4 regions of the Burkholderia sp. 10_S31 genome follow, and region 3 is predicted to be linked to each of the others. Evidence: riboswitches for the same ligand, from Rfam matches in the RefSeq annotation. Region 3 holds a riboswitch; each other region holds the start of a gene.

Region 1 (4,347 bases), 1.1 Mb from region 3:
CCGCGTCGTCGCTATCCGTGCGCGCCTGCGCATCCAGCAGGTCGAGCTGGTTGTCGGTTTGCTCCGCATTCTTCGTGCGCGGCAGCTTTTCGAGAATCGCGTTCAGTTTGACCTGGGCGTCGTCGATCTTCGCCGACAGCGTGTCGCGCTCGGCCGCGAGCGCATTGCGTTCGTCGCGCAGTTGCGCAAGTTCCGCGCGGACCGCGTCCGCTTCCGCGCGCATTTGCGCGACCTGCTCCTCGAGCGCGAGCCGTTCCGAGTGATAGCGCTTGTTCAGCGAGATCAGACGGCCAATATTTTGAGATAAAGTTTCGAGTTCGTTGAGCATCTGCTGCGTCCTCTAAAGACCCAGCATTTTAGCGCGGAATAACGCGCATTCCGACATCTGTAACGTTTCCAGTCGTAACACCCCGGCTTCTTGCCGCGAATACACGGCTCCGGCGTGTTCGCGGCGCGCGCCAGGCACGCGTTCGGCCGCTTTCTTGACGCTCGCGCGGCCGGCTCCTAAACTGGCGCCGCCTCGGTGCTCGCGCGTGCGTCGCGCGGTTAAACGGGAAGCAGGCCGCGCGCTCCGCCCGGAGATCGCCAACCTGCGCTGCCCCCGCAACGGTAAGCGGCCGCGTCGCGTGACGCAGGCCGGCTCGGGCGCGTTTCGCGTGCAGGTAGGTCGCACGCGGGCGCGGGCCACTGCGCGTGACACGCGCGGGAAGGCGAGCCGGTACGCCGCCAGCCCGGATACCGGCCGAGGCGAGGAGCCAGCACGGCTTCATGACGCGCGGCCTGCGGGGAAGCGGGGCGCGCAGTGCTTCACGGGACTTGTCTTCGATGCTGACCCCAATCGTCCGCACGGCATTCGGCGCACGCCGCGGCGTACCGCTTGCCGCCGTCGCGCAGGCCGCGGCGGACGCCGATTCGTCCGGGATCGGCGCCGACGCTCGTCGTCACCACGCCGATCGACCCGATGCGGCACCTTCCACTATATTGCGCAGAACGCCGGTCGCGCGAAGGTGCGGCCCGGCGGATCGCGGCCGTTGCATGCCGGTATGGCCGGCGTGCGGCGCAACAACCCGTTCGACAAGGATAACGAGCTTGCGTATGCCTACAACGCGCCGAAGCGCGACGCCCGTGCCGCGCTCGGTCGGCAACAGTGGTCAGCCGACCTGTCGCGCGTCATGCGCGATGCCGTACGCCGCATGAGCGCCGCGCGTGCCGCCGCGATCTGGGCCGTGCTTGCGGCCGTGGTCGCGCTGCTGTTCGTCGCGTCGCTGTCGATCGGCAGCGTGCCGATGTCGCCGTGGCAGGCGCTCGCGTCGCTCGTGCCGCACGGCGGCGACGCGCTGTTCGCCGACATCGTGCGCACGCTGCGGCTGCCGCGCGCGCTCGCGGGTTTCGCCTGCGGCGCGCTGCTCGCGCTCGCCGGTGCGCTGCTGCAGGTGCTGCTGCGCAATCCGCTCGCGGAGCCGTACGTGCTCGGCGTGTCGGGCGGCGCGGCGGGCTTCGCGCTCGTCGCGATGATCGCGGGCGCCGCGTGGTGGCTCGTCGATGCGTCCGCGTTCGCCGGCTCGCTCGCGTCGGTCGCGCTCGTGCTCGGGCTGGCTCGCCGCGAGCTGTGGCGCGGCGATTCGCGCGATGCGTCGCCGCGGCTGCTGCTCACCGGTGTCGTGATCGCGGCCGGGTGGGGCGCGCTCGTCACGCTGCTGCTGTCGCTCGCGCCCGATGCGCGGCTGCGCGGCATCATCTTCTGGCTGACGGGCGACCTGAACGGCGTGACGGCGCCCTGGTTCGCATGGGGTGCGCTGCTGGTGGCCGCCTGCGTCGCGCTGCCGGCCGCGCCGCAACTCAACGTGCTGCTGCGCGGCGACGCGACTGCACATGCGCTTGGCGTGCCGGTCGCGAGACTGCGCATGCGGATCTACCTCGTCGCGTCGCTGGCCGCCGCGGCCGCGGTGACGACGGCCGGCACGATCGGCTTCGTCGGCCTCGTCGTGCCGCACGCGCTGCGGCTCGCATTCGGCAACGACCAGCGCATGCTGCTGCCCGCCGCGATGCTCGCGGGCGGCGGCGGCGTGATGGCGGCGGACCTGCTCGCGCGCACCGCGATCGCACCCGCGCAATTGCCGGTCGGCGTGATGACTGCGTTGATCGGCGTGCCGGTGTTCCTGTGGATGTTGCTGAGGAGACCGATGCGATGACGCACACCGTATCGCACACCGGCGGCGACATGGCCTGCGCGGCGGTCGACCTGACGCTGAAGGCCGGCGCACGGACGCTGCTCGACGGCTTCACGCAAGGGTTCCGGCCCGGCGAGATCTGGTGCGTCGCGGGGCCGAACGGCGCAGGCAAGACGACGCTGCTCGCGACGCTCGCGGGCCTGCAGCAGCCGGCCGGCGGCCACGTCGAGATCGACGGCCGGCCGCTCGCCGCGTGGTCGCCCGAAGCGCTCGCGCGGCGCCGCGCGCTGATGCCGCAACAACTGCACGACGCGTTCAGCGCGACGGTATTCGACACGGTGCTGCTCAACCGCTTTCCGTATTTTGGCGGCTGGGGCTGGGGCTGGGAGCGTGACGAGGACCGTGCGGCCGCGCGCGCCGCGCTCGCGACGTTCGGGCTCGCCGAGCTCGCGTCGCGCGACGTGCTGTCGCTGTCGGGCGGCGAGCGGCAGCGCGTCGCACTGGCCGCGACCCTGTGCCAGGACGCGCCGCTGATGCTGCTCGACGAACCGCTCGCCCATCTCGACCTGCATCACCAGATCGATGGCCTGACCGCGCTGGGCGCGTGGCTCGACGCGGGCCCGCGCACGGTGCTGTTCTCGTGCCACGACCTGAATCTCGCGCGGCGTTTCGCGACGCACGCGCTGTTGCTCGACGGCCGCGGCCATGCGTGGGCGGGCCCCGTGCACGACGTGCTGACGCCGGCGCGCGCGAGCGACGCGTTCGGCTATCCGCTCGTGCTGATTCGCGAGAACGGCCGCGACGCGCTGCTGCCTGCGTGGCCCGAGCGGCGATGAACTCCCTTCTTTCGATGCGCGGCAGCGGCCGCGCCAACGAGGCAACCTTCCAATGACGAAACCGACCGACTTCCCGCCCGCGATCGCGCCGCTCGACGACACGCTGCGCAAGCGCCTGCAGCATGTGATCGATCACAAGACCAAGCCGCCGGGCAGTCTTGGCCAGCTCGAGGCGATCGCGCTGCAGATCGGCCTGATCCAGCATACCGAGCGGCCGCAGCTGCAGCGCCCCGTCACGATCGTGTTCGCCGGCGACCACGGGATCGCGGCCGAGGGCGTGAGCCCGTATCCGCAGTCGGTCACCGCGCAGATGGTCGCGAACTTCCTGGCCGGCGGCGCGGCGATCAATGCGTTCTCGGGTGTCGCGCAGAGCGTGCTCGAGATCGTCGATGCGGGCGTCGCGTCGCCGCTGCCGGTATCCGACCGGCTCGTGTCGTTGCCGATCGCGCGCGGCACGCGCAACTTCGCGGTTGAGCCCGCGATGACGCGCGACGAGGCGAACACCGCGCTCGCGGCCGGCGCCGCACGCGTACGCCTGCACGCATCGCTCGGCACGAACGTGATCGGCTTCGGTGAGATGGGGATCGCGAACACGTCGTCGGCCGCATGCCTGATGAGCCGGCTGCTCGACGTGCCGATCGACGCGTGCGTCGGGCGCGGCACGGGCCTCGACGACCAGGGGCTCGCACACAAGCGCGCGGTGCTCGGCCGCGCGCTCGTCCGGCATTCGCACGCGATCGCGCCGCTCGACGTGCTTGCGACGTTCGGCGGCTTCGAGATCGCGATGATGACGGGCGCGTATCTCGCGGCCGCGAGCGAGCGGATGACGATCCTCGTCGACGGTTTCATCGCGACGGCCGCGCTGCTCGTCGCCGAGCGCATCGCGCCCGGTGTGCGCGACTACTGCGTGTTTTCGCATACGTCGCACGAGGCCGGCCACCGGCGCATGCTCGAGCATTTCGGCGCGAAGCCGCTGCTCGCGCTCGACCTGCGGCTCGGTGAAGGCACGGGCGCCGCGCTCGCGCTGCCGTTGGTGCGCGCGGCGGCCGCGTTCCTCACCGAGATGGCGAGCTTCGAATCCGCGGGCGTCGACAATCGTGACGCCTGAGCACGCGCGCGGCGTACGCGCCGAACTGCGCTACTTCTTCGTCGCGCTCGGCTATTTCACGCGCGTGCCGGTGCCGCGCGCGATCGGCTACGCGGCGGGCGATCTCGACCAGGCCGCGCGTTACTTCCCGCTGATCGGCGCATGCGTCGGCGCGTGGGGCGCGCTCGTCTATCTCGCGGCGCTGCGCGTGCTGCCCGCGTCGATCGCAGTTGGGCTGTCGATGGCCGCGACG
Region 2 (4,347 bases), on a different contig from region 3:
GGTACGTTCGGTGGAGCCGGAATTGTGCGCGGCGGACGAAGCAGGCTGATTCATGACGGCATCTCGTAAGGGAACCGCAGCCAATCCTAGCTTTCGCTATCCGTCAGTTTGATGACAATCGGGAGGACGAACCGTTACCTTTCAGATATGTAAGAAAATGGCGCCGTCAATCTCCTTACGCATCGGTATCGTGCCGAACCTCGTCCGTGGCCACTGTCCAGCCATCTCGCGATGCGGTGAATACCGAGCACGACAGCGGCGCGACTTCGATGCGGATCGCAGCCTTTGCACCTATCCGACGCACGTGCGCGATGGCAGCCCGAACGATCGCCGCATGCGTGATCGCGACGATATCGCGATCGCGCGGCAGCGCGTTCAACCATGCGTCGACGCGGCGTGCGACGTTCTCGAACGATTCGCCGCCGTGCGGCGACGCGGACGGATCGTCGATCCAGGCGCCGAGCTCGTCGGGGATATCGCGCGCGAGGTCGTGCAGCCGCTTGCCGCGCCAGTTGGCGTAGTCGACATCGCGCAGCGCATCGTCGATGCCGGCGCGCAGCCCGAGCGCATCGGCGGTTTGCTGCGCACAGCGTGCGGGGCTGCACAGCACGATCGCGTCGCGGCTGCCGGCGAACCGCTCGCGTAGCGCGGCAGCATCGGCGAGCCCGCGGGCATCGAGCGCATCGTCAGCGGGAAACGCGCCGGCGCGCATCGCACGGGTCGACGCATGCGCGATCAGGCACAGCGAGGCAGGCTGGGTCATGTCGATGTCCGGAAGGTTTTGCATGGCCGCGCCCGTCGTGCACGGGCCTTCAACGCGCGAACGTTCGCGCGTACAATTCGCACGATACGAAAGGCGGAAGCCGGTGCAAGCCCGGCGCGGTCGCGCCACTGTAACCGGGGATCCTCGATCCCGGAAGCCAGACCTGCCTGCGTATTCCATCCAACATTTGTCGGGGCGCGATTCCCCTGAGGTGCATCCATGAGCGAAGCAGTGCTGAAGCCGGTCGTCGTGCCGGCGCCCATTCCCGTCCGCGAACTGTTGCCGTGGGCCATCTTCGTCGGCCTGATCCTGCTGCTCGCGCTGTATTTCGTCGGCGCGGAACAGGGCGCGACGTCGCTCGTACCGGGCATGTACGTGCACGAGTTCGTCCACGACGGTCGCCATCTGCTCGGCTTTCCCTGCCACTGACGCGGAGTACACGATGGTCGGAAAGCTGCTCATGCGCGGGATGCTCGCAGGCATCGCCGCGGGCCTCCTCACGTTCGGTTTCGCCAGAATCGTCGGCGAACCGCAGGTCGATCAGGCAATCTCCTTCGAAGAAAAGACCGACGCCGCCAAGGGCGAAGCGCCGGAGCCCGAACTGGTCAGCCGTCACACGCAGGCCGGCGTTGGCCTGCTGACCGGCGTCGTGACCTACGGCGCGGCATTCGGCGGACTGTTCTCGCTGGTCTTTGCGTATGCCTACGGACGAGGCAGCCGCCTCCCGGCGCGGCCGCTCGCCGCATGGCTCGCGCTGGCGGCGTTCGTCGCGCTCGTGATCGTGCCGAACCTCAAGTACCCGGCCAATCCGCCGTCGGTCGGCGACCCCGACACGATCGGCTATCGCACGGGGCTGTTCTTCCTGATGATCGCGATCTCGGTCGCGACGATGGTGTTCTCGGTCAGCGTGCGCCGCCATCTGCTGGCGAAACTCGGGCAGTGGAACGCGTCGATCGTCGCCGGGCTCGTGTTTGTCGCGATCATCGCGGCCGTGCAGATCGGGCTGCCGTCGGTCAGCGAGTTGCCGGCCGATTTCCCGGCGGCCTTGCTGTGGAAGTTCCGCGTCGCCGCGATCGGCATGCAGGCGCTCATGTGGACGACGATCGGCCTGCTGTTCGGTGCATGGGTCGAACGCGGTGAACGCACCGGCATGCGCGCCGCCTGACGCACGTTGCACCGGGGCGCGCCTAGCGCAGCATGCGCGGCGCGCTCCACGTCGATTCGCGCGCTAGCGCGACGAATGCGGCCAGATAGTCGATCGATGCATCCGCTTCGCGGATACCGAGAAAGATCTGCTTCGCGATGCCCTTCTTCCCCAGCCTGACCGGCACGACCGGCATCCGGTCCGCATATTCGTCGGCAAGCCATCTCGGCAGCGCGGCCACGCCGCGCCCGCTCGCGACCATCTGCAGCATGATGTCAGTCGTCTCGATCGACTTGTGGCGCCGCGGCACGATGCCGGCCGGCGTCAGGAACTGGTTGTAGATGTCGAGCCGGTCGGTCTCGACCGGGTAGGTGATCAGGACTTCGTCGGTCAGCTGCTCGGGCGTCACGTAGTCGGCGTTGGCGAACCGGTGCGCGTCCGCGACGACCAGCACCTGCTCGTAATCGAACACGGGATCGAAGCGCAGCCCCGGCTTGTTCAGCGGGTCGGGCGTCACGAGCACGTCGATGTCATGGCCGAACAGCGCGCCGATGCCGCCGAACTGGAAGCGCTGCTTCACGTCCACGTCGACGTCCGGCCAGCGCGACAGGTACGGCGACACGACCTTCAGCAGCCACTGGTAGCACGGATGGCACTCCATCCCGATGCGCAGCGTGCCGCGCTCGCCCTTTGCATACTGCTTCATCCGCTCCTCGGCGAGCTCGAACTGCGGCAGCAGCCGGTTCGCGAGCTTCAGCAGATATTGCCCGCCTTGCGTGAGCCGCAGCCCGCGTCCTTCCCGATCCCAGATCGGCGTGCCGAGCTGCTGCTCGATCTTCCGGACGGTATGGCTGAGCGCCGATTGCGTGAGATGCAGCGCATTGGCGGCTGCGGTCAGCGAGCCCTGGCGCTCGACTTCACGGATCACGACGAGATGGAATCGTTCCAGCATGGATATCGCTCAACCCAGAGATGCATGAACAAATTTAATGGATAAATGAAATAATGCCATTTTATTTCATGGGATGAAATCCCTATGATGACTGCCGGATCTTCAATTTTTCTCTGGACGGCAGCTTCATGGTTACGACACACAACCTCGGTTTCCCGCGCATCGGCGCGAAGCGCGAACTCAAGTTCGCTCTCGAACGCTACTGGAAGGGCGAATCGCCGCGCGACGAGCTGAGGGCACTCGGCGCCTCGCTCCGCCAGCGCCACTGGAACGACCAGCGCGAACTCGATCTCGCGCCGATCGGCGATTTCGCGTTCTACGACCAGGTGCTCGACATGAGCTTCACGCTCGGCAACCTGCCGAAGCGCGTGCAGGACTTCCACGGCGATCCGCTCGACAACTATTTCCGCGTCGCGCGCGGCCGTTCGGCGCAGTCGGCGGAAGAACATGCGGCATGCTGCGGCGGTGTCGCGGCCGGCGAAATGACGAAGTGGTTCGACACGAACTATCACTACATCGTGCCGGAACTCCATGCGGACACGAACTTTTCGCTCGATCCGTCGCGACTGCTGCAGCAATTGGCCGAGGCGAAGGCGCAAGGCATCAACGCGAAGCCGGTGATCCTCGGCCCCGTCACGTATCTGTGGCTCGGCAAGGCGAAGGACGATTCTGATCGCCTCGCGCTGCTGCCGAAGCTGCTGCCGGTGTACGGCGCGCTGCTCGACACGCTGACCGCGCAGGGTGTCGAATGGATGCAGATCGACGAGCCGATCCTCGTGACCGAACTCGACGCCGAATGGCGCCAGGCATTTCGCACCGCGTATGCGGCGCTCGAAACGCGCCGCATCAAGCTGCTGCTCGCGACGTACTTCGGCCAGTTGCAGGACAACCTGACGCTCGCTGCCTCGCTGCCGGTCGACGGCCTGCACATCGACGCGATCAACGCGCGCGACGAAATCGATGCACTGGTGCGTGAACTGCCGGCCGACCGCGTGCTGTCGGTGGGCGCGATCAACGGCCGCAACATCTGGAAGACGGACCTGAACGCGACGCTCGACTGGCTCGAACCGCTCGCGAAGCAATTGGGCGGTCGCCTGTGGCTTGCGCCTTCGTGCTCGCTGCTGCACGTGCCGGTCGATCTGGCGAGCGAAGAGAAGCTCGACGCGGAGATCCGTTCGTGGCTTGCGTTCGCGCTGCAGAAGCTCGACGAACTGAAGGTGCTCGCGACCGCGCTGAACGAAGGCCGCGACAGGGTGGCCGACGCGCTTGCCGCAAACGCCGCCGCGATCGAGTCGCGCCGCCGTTCGCCGCGCGTGCACAACCCGGCGGTGAAGGCCTCGATCGCGCGCATCGACGCGCAGCTCGGCAACCGCGCGAGCCCCTATCCGGAACGCGCGCCGAAGCAGTCGGCACGCTTGAACCTGCCGGCCTTCCCGACGACGACGATCGGCTCGTTTCCGCAGACCGCCGAAATCCGCCAGGCGCGCA
Region 3 (4,347 bases):
CGTAGCGCGGCGCGAGGCGATCGTGCAGGTACATGTACGACCCGTAGAAGAACGGATCGCCTTCGCAGATCACCGCGACGTCGCGCCCGGCGTCGAGATGCGCCGCGACGATCTCGGCGGCCGTGTCGTAGAAGTCGGCGATCACCGTCTCGTAGCAGAGCGGCGGCGGCAGCGTCTCGGTCGTCACCGGATAGACGAGCGGCAGCTGCGTCTGCGCTTCGAGCAGGTGCGCTTCGACGATCCCGTACGCATTGCCTTTCTTGCCTTTCGCGACGAAATACGCGACCACCGGCGCGGCCTGCAGCACGCGCAGCGCCTTGATCGTCATCAGCTCAGGGTCGCCGGGGCCGACGCCGACCCCGAACAGGCGTCCGCGCGGGGCCGTCATTCGGCCTCCGTCGCGAGTGCGTTGACCGCGGCGGCGGCCATCGCGCTGCCGCCGCGTCGGCCGAGCAGCGCGACGTACGGCACGCCGCGGCTGTCCGCGTCGAGCATCGCCTTCGATTCGGCCGCACCGATGAAGCCGACCGGAAAGCCGAGGATCAGCGCGGGGCGCGGCGCACCGGCGTCGATCATGTCGAGCAGGTGGAACAGCGCGGTCGGCGCATTGCCGATCACGACGACGCTGCCGGCCAGGTGCGGGCGCCACAGTTCGAGCGCGGCGGCCGAGCGCGTGTTGCCGAGATGCCGCGCGAGGTCGGGCACGGCCGGTTCGCCGAGCGTGCAGATCACGCGATTGCCGGCCGGCAGCCGCGCGCGCGTGATGCCTTCGGCGACCATCTTCGCGTCGCAGAGAATCGGCGCGCCGGCCGCGAGCGCGGTGCGGCCCGCCGTGCCGGCGCCGGCCGAAAAGCGCAGGTCGTAGACGACATCGACCATCCCGCACGCGTGGATCACGCGCACCGCGAGTTTCTCGAGATCGGGCGGAACCTGCGACAGGTCGGCCTCGGCGCGGATCGTCGCGAACGACTGGCGGTAGATTTCCTGCCCGTCGCGAATATAGTCAAGCATCGGTGGTGTCCTGGCTGTGCCGCGCGCCCGTCAGTCGGGCCGCGGCCTGGTCAATCGTCAGATGGCGCGCGAGCGGGGCGCCGAGGCCCGCGGCGGCGTCGCGCCGGTAAAGGTCGTAGCGTGCGGGCGCGACCGCGACGAGCGTGTGCGTCGCGGGGTGCGGCAGCGCGCAGTGGCGCTCGCAGCCGGTCAGGTGCACGTCGACCGGATGGCCGACGCGCGCGGCCAGCGCGAGCGCATCGTGTTTCGTATCGGCGCGCGACTTCGCGCAGCCCGCGCTGCCGGTGCAGGCAACCAGCGCCGCCAGCGGGTCGGATGCCGTGCATACCAGGCCGAGCGACGCGAGCGCATCGAGCACGGCCGGCGCGCGCTCATGCCGTATGCCATGCACGAACACGCCTTGCCACGGGGTCATCGACAGCGTGCCGTCGCCTTCGGCTTCGGTCAGTGCCGCGAGTCGCTCCAGTTGCGTCGCGTCGAGCCGGCCGAGCACGCACTGCGCGCCGACGCTGCAGTACGCCGCGTCGAGCGACGGCCGCGCGCCGAAACGCAACGCGGCATCCGCCGGCTTGCGCCGCCAGCCGGCCAGTGCCGGATCGGCCTCGAGCGGGAAGGGTACGTAGTGCTGCGCGCGCGCGCGCAACGCGCGTTCGCCGCCGGTCGCGAGCCATGCGCGCATCCGCGTGACGTCGGCCGGCGCAAGATCGAGGAACGCGAGCAGCAACGCACGCACGAGCGCGACGGCCTGGTCCGGCGCCACGTCGAACGACGCGGGCGAATCGTCGGACGAGACCGGCGGACAGCCGGCCAGGCCCGCGGCGATGCGGACCGCGCCGTCGCCGCGGCGCCGCGCGGCGAGCCAGATGTCGTGCGGATGATCGAGCGCCGCGACCGATTCGCCGCCGTCGAGCTGGATCGAGAATTTCGGCGACAGCTCGCCGCGGCGCGGCGCGTGCGTCAGCATGTCGAGCAACGGAAGCGCGAGTGCGCGGCTGTCGAGCAGCGCGGCGGGATCGAGCCCGGCGAGCGGGCTGAGCATCACATTGCGGACGTCGTCGCTCGCGGCGAGCGCGGCCGTATCGGCGGTGGCGTCCGCAGTTGCATCGACGGGTGGGCCGAGACCCGCGTCGAGCAACGCACGCGTCAGCGCGTCGGCCGCGCCGTCGCGAATGCCGCGCAGCTGGAGATTCGCGCGATTGGTTGCGTCGATCGTGCCGGAGCCGTACACGCGCGCGGCGGCGGCGATCGCGCGCGCCTGGCGGGCCTCGAGCCGGCCGCCCGGCAGCTTGATCCGGCACAGTCCGCCGTCGGCGGCCGCGACGACGCGCACGAGCCCCGGGCAAGCCGACGGGCGCACGACGGGTGACGCAGGAATCGAAACGGGGGCGGAACTCACGGGATACCGGGACAGTGTCGCGCCGCGGCCAACGCATCGGTACACCCCGCCCGACGCCGACTGGCACGCACGCACTTTCAGGCCGGCAGGTCTCCTGGCTGACAGGTCGGCGCCGGCTCCCGGCCTTCCCGGTGAAACCAGTGGCATGAGGGGGAGATCGGCTCGCTGTCTACAGTTGCGGGGGCAGCCACAGCGGCGCGAGGCGCGCCCTGTGTTCCCTCTTCGGCCCCGAAGGGCACCGGCGAACGAACGGCCGTAGGATACCCGATTTCACGGTCGCTTCGCGACCGCCGGGCGCGTGCCGCGATCGCAGCGAAACGCGGCCCGGCGCCGGCGGGTCAGCAGATGAAACGCGCGGTGGAACACGGTACCATGCCGACTTTCGCAACGCGGACGGCCGCGCCGGCGCCTTCTCGGCCGCCGTGCGGCGACTCGATGAAATCGGACGATGGGGAAGGGTGCATGACGGCGTGGCTGACGGTAGTGGGCATCGGCGACGACGGCTACGCGGGGCTCGGACGCAGCGCGCGGCGCGCGCTGCTCGAGGCGACGCGGGTCGTCGGCGCGAAGCGGCACCTCGACATGCTGCCCGCGCGGCTGCCGGCCGCACGCGAAGCGTGGCCGTCGCCGTTCGACCTGTCGGGCCTGCTCGCGCGGCGCGGCACGCCCGTCTGCGTGCTCGCCAGCGGCGACCCGATGCTGTTCGGCGTGGGCGCCACGCTCGCGCGCGAACTCTCCCCCGACGAATGGCGCGTGCTACCCGCCCCGTCGTCGCTGTCGCTGGCGGCCGCGCGGCTCGGCTGGCCACTGCAGGACGTCGGCGCGGTGTCGCTCGTCGGCCGGCCGCTCGCGACGCTCGCGCGCCACCTGCTGCCGGGCCGGCGCCTGTTCGTGCTGAGCGCCGACGGCCGCACGCCGGCCACGGTGGCCGCCGAACTCGCCGCGCGCGGCTTCGGTCCCACGCGCATCAGCGTGTTCGAGCATCTCGGCGGCCCGCTCGAGCGGCGTCTCGACGGCCTCGCGCAAGACTGGCACATCGCCGAAACCGCCGCGCTCAATCTCGTCGCGCTCGACTGCCGGGCCGGCCCCGATGCGCCGCGCCGCGCGCTCACGCCCGGCCTGCCCGACGACGCGTATCGCCACGACGGCCAGCTCACCAAGCGCGACATGCGCGCGCTGACGCTCGGGCGCCTCGCGCCCGCGCCCGGCGAACTGCTGTGGGACGTCGGCGCGGGCAGCGGCTCGATCGGCATCGAATGGATGCGCGCGCATCCGTCGTGCCAGGCGATCGCGATCGAGTCGCATGCCGAACGGCAGCGCTTCATCGAGCACAACCGCGACGCGCTCGGCGTGCCGGGCCTGCAACTCGTCGCGGGGCGCGCGCCCGATGCGCTCGCGGGGCTCGCCGCACCCGATGCGATCTTCATCGGCGGCGGCGCGACCGCACCCGGCGTGCTCGATGCGTGCTGGTCGGCGCTGAAGCCCGGCGGCCGGCTCGTCGCGAACGCGGTCACGCTGCAGGGCGAACTGGCGCTCGCCGCGTGGCGCGATGCGCATGGCGGCACGCTCACGCGCGTGTCGCTCGCGCACGCCGAGCCGCTCGGCCGCTTCGATACGTGGCGGCAGCCGTTGCCGGTTACGCTGTACGACGTGCGCAAACCCGATTCAACGGCAACGGCATTCACGGACCTCGCGTGATGCGCGACGAAACCCCCGAACAACCGGCACCGCTGCGCTTCGGCTATACGACCGGCAGCTGCGCGACCGCGACGTCGCTTGCCGCCGCGCGCCTGCTGCTCGCGGGTCGCGCGGACGATGCGGTCGAGATCGTGTTGCCGAAGGGGCAGCGCGTGATGATGCGGCTCGAATTCTGCCGGGCCACGGCCGACGGTGCGGAAGCCGGCACTGTCAAGGACGCCGGTGACGATCCGGACGTCACG
Region 4 (4,347 bases), on a different contig from region 3:
CCATCCAGAACGCGACCACGTCGCCGTCGGTCAGCGCGCGCATCCGGTAGTACGACGGCGCGTCGGCAACCTGCCACGTCAGCCACAGCGTGCTCGGCTGCCCCGGCACCGCGACGGGCGGTGACACCCAGCGGCCGGCCGCCACGAGCCCACGCGCCGCATGGCCCGGCAGATAGCGGTCGTGCAGCAGCGCCAGCACGTCGGAAATGCGCTCGGGCGCGAGGGTGATTTCGTCTACGATCTGAATCATTCGCGGGTCGTCTCGGGTGGTTCGTGGCGGGAAGCAAAACCGGCCGCCTACGCCGTTCCGGCGAGGCCGGAAGCAACCGGTGTGGATAGCATTCTTGCGTGGCGACGGTCGGCGAACCCCTACCGGCCCGCTCACCAACCCCTGTCGCAACGCTCAGATCGGGAGAGACATGAAACAGCGCGCAATGCCGGCACGCGGCCGCGTGCTGCCGGGACTCGGCGTGCGCCTGCTCGACGAACTGGCGCGCAGCGGTGCGCCGCAGGCGCAACCGCGCGCGACGCCGGACGCAACGACCGCAACGGCAGCGACGGCAGCGACGCCCGGCGGCTTCGTCGCGCTGTACCGCGACGCGATCGAGCGGCTCGAGGCGCAGGTCGCGCGCGGCGACGGCCATCCGCCGATGCGCAAGCAGGAAGTCGATCTGATGTGCCGCTGCCTGCTCAGTTGTGCGACGCTCGCCGATGCGATCCGCTGTGCGGCCGAGTTCTGCGAGATGCTGACGCCGCGTGCCGGCACGCTGTCGCTCACGGTGCGCGACGCTCGTGCGACGTTCCGGATGGATTCGCTGCGCCGCACGCGCAGCCGGGCCGCATGCCTCGTCGATCTGACCGGGCTGTTCTGCTATCTGCAGTTGTTCGGCTGGCTGATCGGGCAGCCGCTGCGGCCGGACGAAGTCTGGCTCGGCCATCCGCGCCGCGACGACGCGATGCCGCTGCTCGGGCTGTTCAACGCGCCGGTCGACATCGGTCGCAAGACCTATGGATTCGCGTTCGATGCGGCGCGGCTCGATGCCCGCGTGATCCGCCAGCCGGGTGAGCTTGCCGCCTTCCTCGTCGATTTTCCGTTTCGTCTGATCGATGCGGCGCCGGCCGTCGTGTCATGGGCGCAGCAAGTACGCGGCTTTCTCGATGCGGCGCTCGCGCGCGAGCAGGCGCTGCCGGCGCTCGCCGAGCTGGCGACGTGGCTGGGCGTGAGCGAGGCGACGTTGCGGCGGCGGCTGGCCGCCGAAGGCAGCGGCTATCACGTGTTGCGCGAGCAGTGCCTCGCCGACGTCGCGCGGCGCTGCCTGCGCGAGTCGGACTGGCCGGTCGCGCGGATTGCAGCGCATCTCGGATTCGGTGGCGAGGAAGCGTTTCGGCGGGCGTTCGTGCGATGGACGGGCATCGCACCGAGCCGATTCCGGCGCGATTGCGGCGCCGCCGAGATCCCGTTTCATCAGACATGAAGCGCGGTTCGGGCGCCTTGAGCGAAAGGAAATAGAAAAAATTCGCCGAACAATGACGTTTTTTCGCATCCCCGCGTGCTTCGATAATTGACGCGCCCGAGCGCTCGCCATTACGCTTGCGCGCTGATGGTTCCCGGAGACGGGATCAAAAGGGAACGCAGGAGAGGCAGCGCCTCGAATCTGCGGCTGCCCCCGCAACTGTAAGCGGCGAATCCGCGCCACTCCACGCCACTGGGAAACCGGGAAGGCCGGCGCGAATGACGACCCGCGAGCCAGGAGACCTGCCATCGACCCGAGGTCCAAGCAGCCGCACCGGGCGGGGTGTCCCGGCGCGCCAGGCACCGCCTTTGGCGGTCGCCCCGTTGCATGGACGGCCCGACCTCAGGATCCTTCGGATGTCCCATCTTTCCGCCTCCGCTTCCACGCCGGAAGCGTCGCGCCGCTGCGCCGCCGGCATGCGCGGCGTCTTCCCGCGCGTACGCCGTACCTGCAACACGATCACGCTCGCCGCATCATGAATCTTCGCCACCTTCTCGCCACGTCCGCCGCCACCGCGCTGCTCTCCCCGATCGCCCACGCCGCTGGCGACACGGCACCCGCGCAGCCGTCCCAGCCTGCAAATGGCGCCGACCTCCCGACGATCACCGTGACCGACACGCGGCACCTGCCCGAGTCGTTCGACCAGCGCTATGCGACGACGCAGGTGCTCACGCGCGCCGACCTCGACCGGCTGTCGCCGAGCGATCCGAGCATCACGCAGGCGCTCGCGACACTGCCGGGCGTGACCGTCTCGACGACCGGCGGCCCCGGCGCGTCGGCATCGGTCAGCATCCGCGGCTCGTCGGCCAGCCAGGTCGCGGTGTTCATCGACGGCATCCGGATCGGCTCGCCGACCACCGGCATCGCGCCGTGGGCCGACCTGCCGACCGAAGCATTCGAGCGCGTCGAGGTGATTTCGGGGCCGGCCGCCGCGTCGTTCGGTGCGAACGCAATGGGCGGCGTCGTGCAGCTGTTCACGCGCCGCGCCGCCGGCCAACCCAACCAGACGACCGTGTCGTTCGGCGGCGGCTCGAACAAGACCTTCGACACGCAGTTGCGCACGTCGGGCACCGTGCCCTCCACCGGGCCGCTCGCCGCACTCGGCGGACTCACCTACTCGCTCGGGCTGCACGACTACAACACGGCCGGCATCGACGCAACGCGGCCCGTGTTGCCATACCACGAGGACGGCCGCAATCCGTATCACGCGCAGGACCTCGATGCACGCCTCGGCTACGCACGCGACAACTGGTCGATCTCGACGTTCGCGCTGTATCACCGCTCCGACCTGTCCTATGACAACGCCGGCTTTGCGAACCGACAGCTCGATCATCAGCTGACGACCGGCATCGCGTTCCATCTCGACATCACGCCCGACACGCAGTTCGACCAGTCGTTCGGTTATGCGAACGACCGCCAGTTCCTGTATGCGAGCGACCCGTCCATTTCGACCGACCAGATCAACTCGCAGCGCATCAGCTCGTCGACGTCGCTGACGCATCAGGAACACGGCTTCCGCCTGTTCGGCCTGCCGCTGTCGGGCGAGACGAAAGTCGCGTACGACTTCACGCGCGAGCAGGCGTTCCTGCCCGTCGACATGCCGGAAGGCGTGCCGACGCGCAATGACTCCGCGTTCTCGCTGCATCAATCGGCGACGCTCGGCAGCGTGACGATGTTCGTCGCGGGCCGTCACGAGATCATCGCGGGGAAAGCCGTGAACACCGGCAACGCTGCGCTGTCGTGGGCGATCACGCCGGTGTACACGGCGCGCGTGTCGTACGGCAATGCGTTTCGCCTGCCGGCGTTCAACGACCTGTACTACCCCGGTTACGGCAATCCGAACCTGAATCCGGAGCGCAGCGATTCGGTCGAGGCCGCGCTCGACGCGAACACCGCGTACGGCACGTTCAGCGCCGCGATCTACGACACGCGCATCAACAACCTGATCGCGTACAACCCCGCGACGTTCTCGCCGATGAACATCGGCCGCTCGCATATCCGCGGCATCGACCTGTCGTACAAGGGCACGATCGGCCGCTCGACGCCGGTGAGCATCGCCGTCGGCATCCTGAATCCGCAGGACGAAACCAACGACAGCTGGCTCAACCGCCGGCCGCGCCAGACGGTCAGCGTGAATATCGACCACACCTGGGACGAACTGCACCTGCACGCGCTGAGCACGGGGGCAACGGCGAGCTACGGCGGCACGACATTCGACGACCCGGCCAACACGACGTATCTGCCGTCGTACCTGACCGTCAACCTGCGCGCGTCGTACAAGATCAATGCGCACCTGACGGTGTCGGCGACGCTGTCGAACCTGTTCGACCGCCAGTACATGACCGCGTACGGTTACAACACGCTCGGCCGCACCGCGTTCGGCAAGGTCAGTTATACGTTCTGACCGGGGCGGTCGGTGCAGCGGCGCCCGCGGTCGCGGGTGCCGCTGCGGACACGATTTCGGGTGCCGGATGCCGTCGTCGTGCGCGAGCGGGCGCGTTCGATCGCGCTGCGGTGCGCATCAGGACCATACGACGCCTCGCACACCCGCGATCAACTGGATCGCGCCAAACACCGCGATCACGACGGCCGACACGCGCGACAGCCCGTGCATGAACGTCAGCGACATCTTCGTGCGCAATACGGCGGTCGCGCCGCTCAGGCACAGCCACCACGTCGCGGAACCCAGGAACACGCCGACGACCATCAGCGCGACGGTCGCCCCCATTGCGTCGCCATGCGTGCCCGCCAGCGGGCCGAGCGCCGCGAAAATGCCGACGAACGACAGGATCGTCATCGGGTTGGACAGCGTCAGGCCGAACGTCGTCAGGAA

The links. Region 3 has a riboswitch for cobalamin ahead of cobG (precorrin-3B synthase). Riboswitches for the same ligand answer to the same signal wherever they lie in the genome.
Region 1: linked by a shared signal. The riboswitch ahead of AC1Z3W_RS32550 (FecCD family ABC transporter permease) and the one ahead of cobG (precorrin-3B synthase) in region 3 are both predicted to bind cobalamin.
Region 2: linked by a shared signal. The riboswitch ahead of AC1Z3W_RS14665 (CbtB domain-containing protein) and the one ahead of cobG (precorrin-3B synthase) in region 3 are both predicted to bind cobalamin.
Region 4: linked by a shared signal. The riboswitch ahead of AC1Z3W_RS08990 (TonB-dependent receptor domain-containing protein) and the one ahead of cobG (precorrin-3B synthase) in region 3 are both predicted to bind cobalamin.

What each region holds. Positions count from the first base shown of each region.
Region 1 covers NZ_JBXOWK010000003.1:2,670,059-2,674,405, reverse strand. Annotated here, with positions in the region: gene AC1Z3W_RS32555 (hypothetical protein) at 1-328, opposite strand, end outside; cobalamin riboswitch at 505-761, shown strand; gene AC1Z3W_RS32550 (FecCD family ABC transporter permease) at 1,194-2,192, shown strand; gene AC1Z3W_RS32545 (ABC transporter ATP-binding protein) at 2,189-3,007, shown strand; gene cobT (nicotinate-nucleotide--dimethylbenzimidazole phosphoribosyltransferase) at 3,060-4,115, shown strand; gene AC1Z3W_RS32535 (adenosylcobinamide-GDP ribazoletransferase) at 4,105-4,347, shown strand, end outside.
Region 2 covers NZ_JBXOWK010000001.1:3,269,836-3,274,182, reverse strand. Annotated here, with positions in the region: gene AC1Z3W_RS14675 (inorganic phosphate transporter) at 1-54, opposite strand, end outside; gene AC1Z3W_RS14670 (histidine phosphatase family protein) at 176-763, opposite strand; cobalamin riboswitch at 808-943, shown strand; gene AC1Z3W_RS14665 (CbtB domain-containing protein) at 983-1,192, shown strand; gene AC1Z3W_RS14660 (CbtA family protein) at 1,206-1,928, shown strand; gene AC1Z3W_RS14655 (LysR family transcriptional regulator) at 1,951-2,859, opposite strand; gene metE (5-methyltetrahydropteroyltriglutamate--homocysteine S-methyltransferase) at 2,988-4,347, shown strand, end outside.
Region 3 covers NZ_JBXOWK010000003.1:1,578,092-1,582,438, forward strand. Annotated here, with positions in the region: gene AC1Z3W_RS27350 (precorrin-2 C(20)-methyltransferase) at 1-388, opposite strand, end outside; gene AC1Z3W_RS27355 (precorrin-8X methylmutase) at 385-1,011, opposite strand; gene cobG (precorrin-3B synthase) at 1,004-2,368, opposite strand; cobalamin riboswitch at 2,475-2,665, opposite strand; gene AC1Z3W_RS27365 (bifunctional cobalt-precorrin-7 (C(5))-methyltransferase/cobalt-precorrin-6B (C(15))-methyltransferase) at 2,870-4,105, shown strand; gene AC1Z3W_RS27370 (cobalt-precorrin-5B (C(1))-methyltransferase) at 4,105-4,347, shown strand, end outside.
Region 4 covers NZ_JBXOWK010000001.1:1,994,938-1,999,284, reverse strand. Annotated here, with positions in the region: gene AC1Z3W_RS09000 (hypothetical protein) at 1-250, opposite strand, end outside; gene AC1Z3W_RS08995 (helix-turn-helix domain-containing protein) at 420-1,475, shown strand; cobalamin riboswitch at 1,586-1,778, shown strand; gene AC1Z3W_RS08990 (TonB-dependent receptor domain-containing protein) at 1,990-3,918, shown strand; gene AC1Z3W_RS08985 (LysE/ArgO family amino acid transporter) at 4,036-4,347, opposite strand, start outside.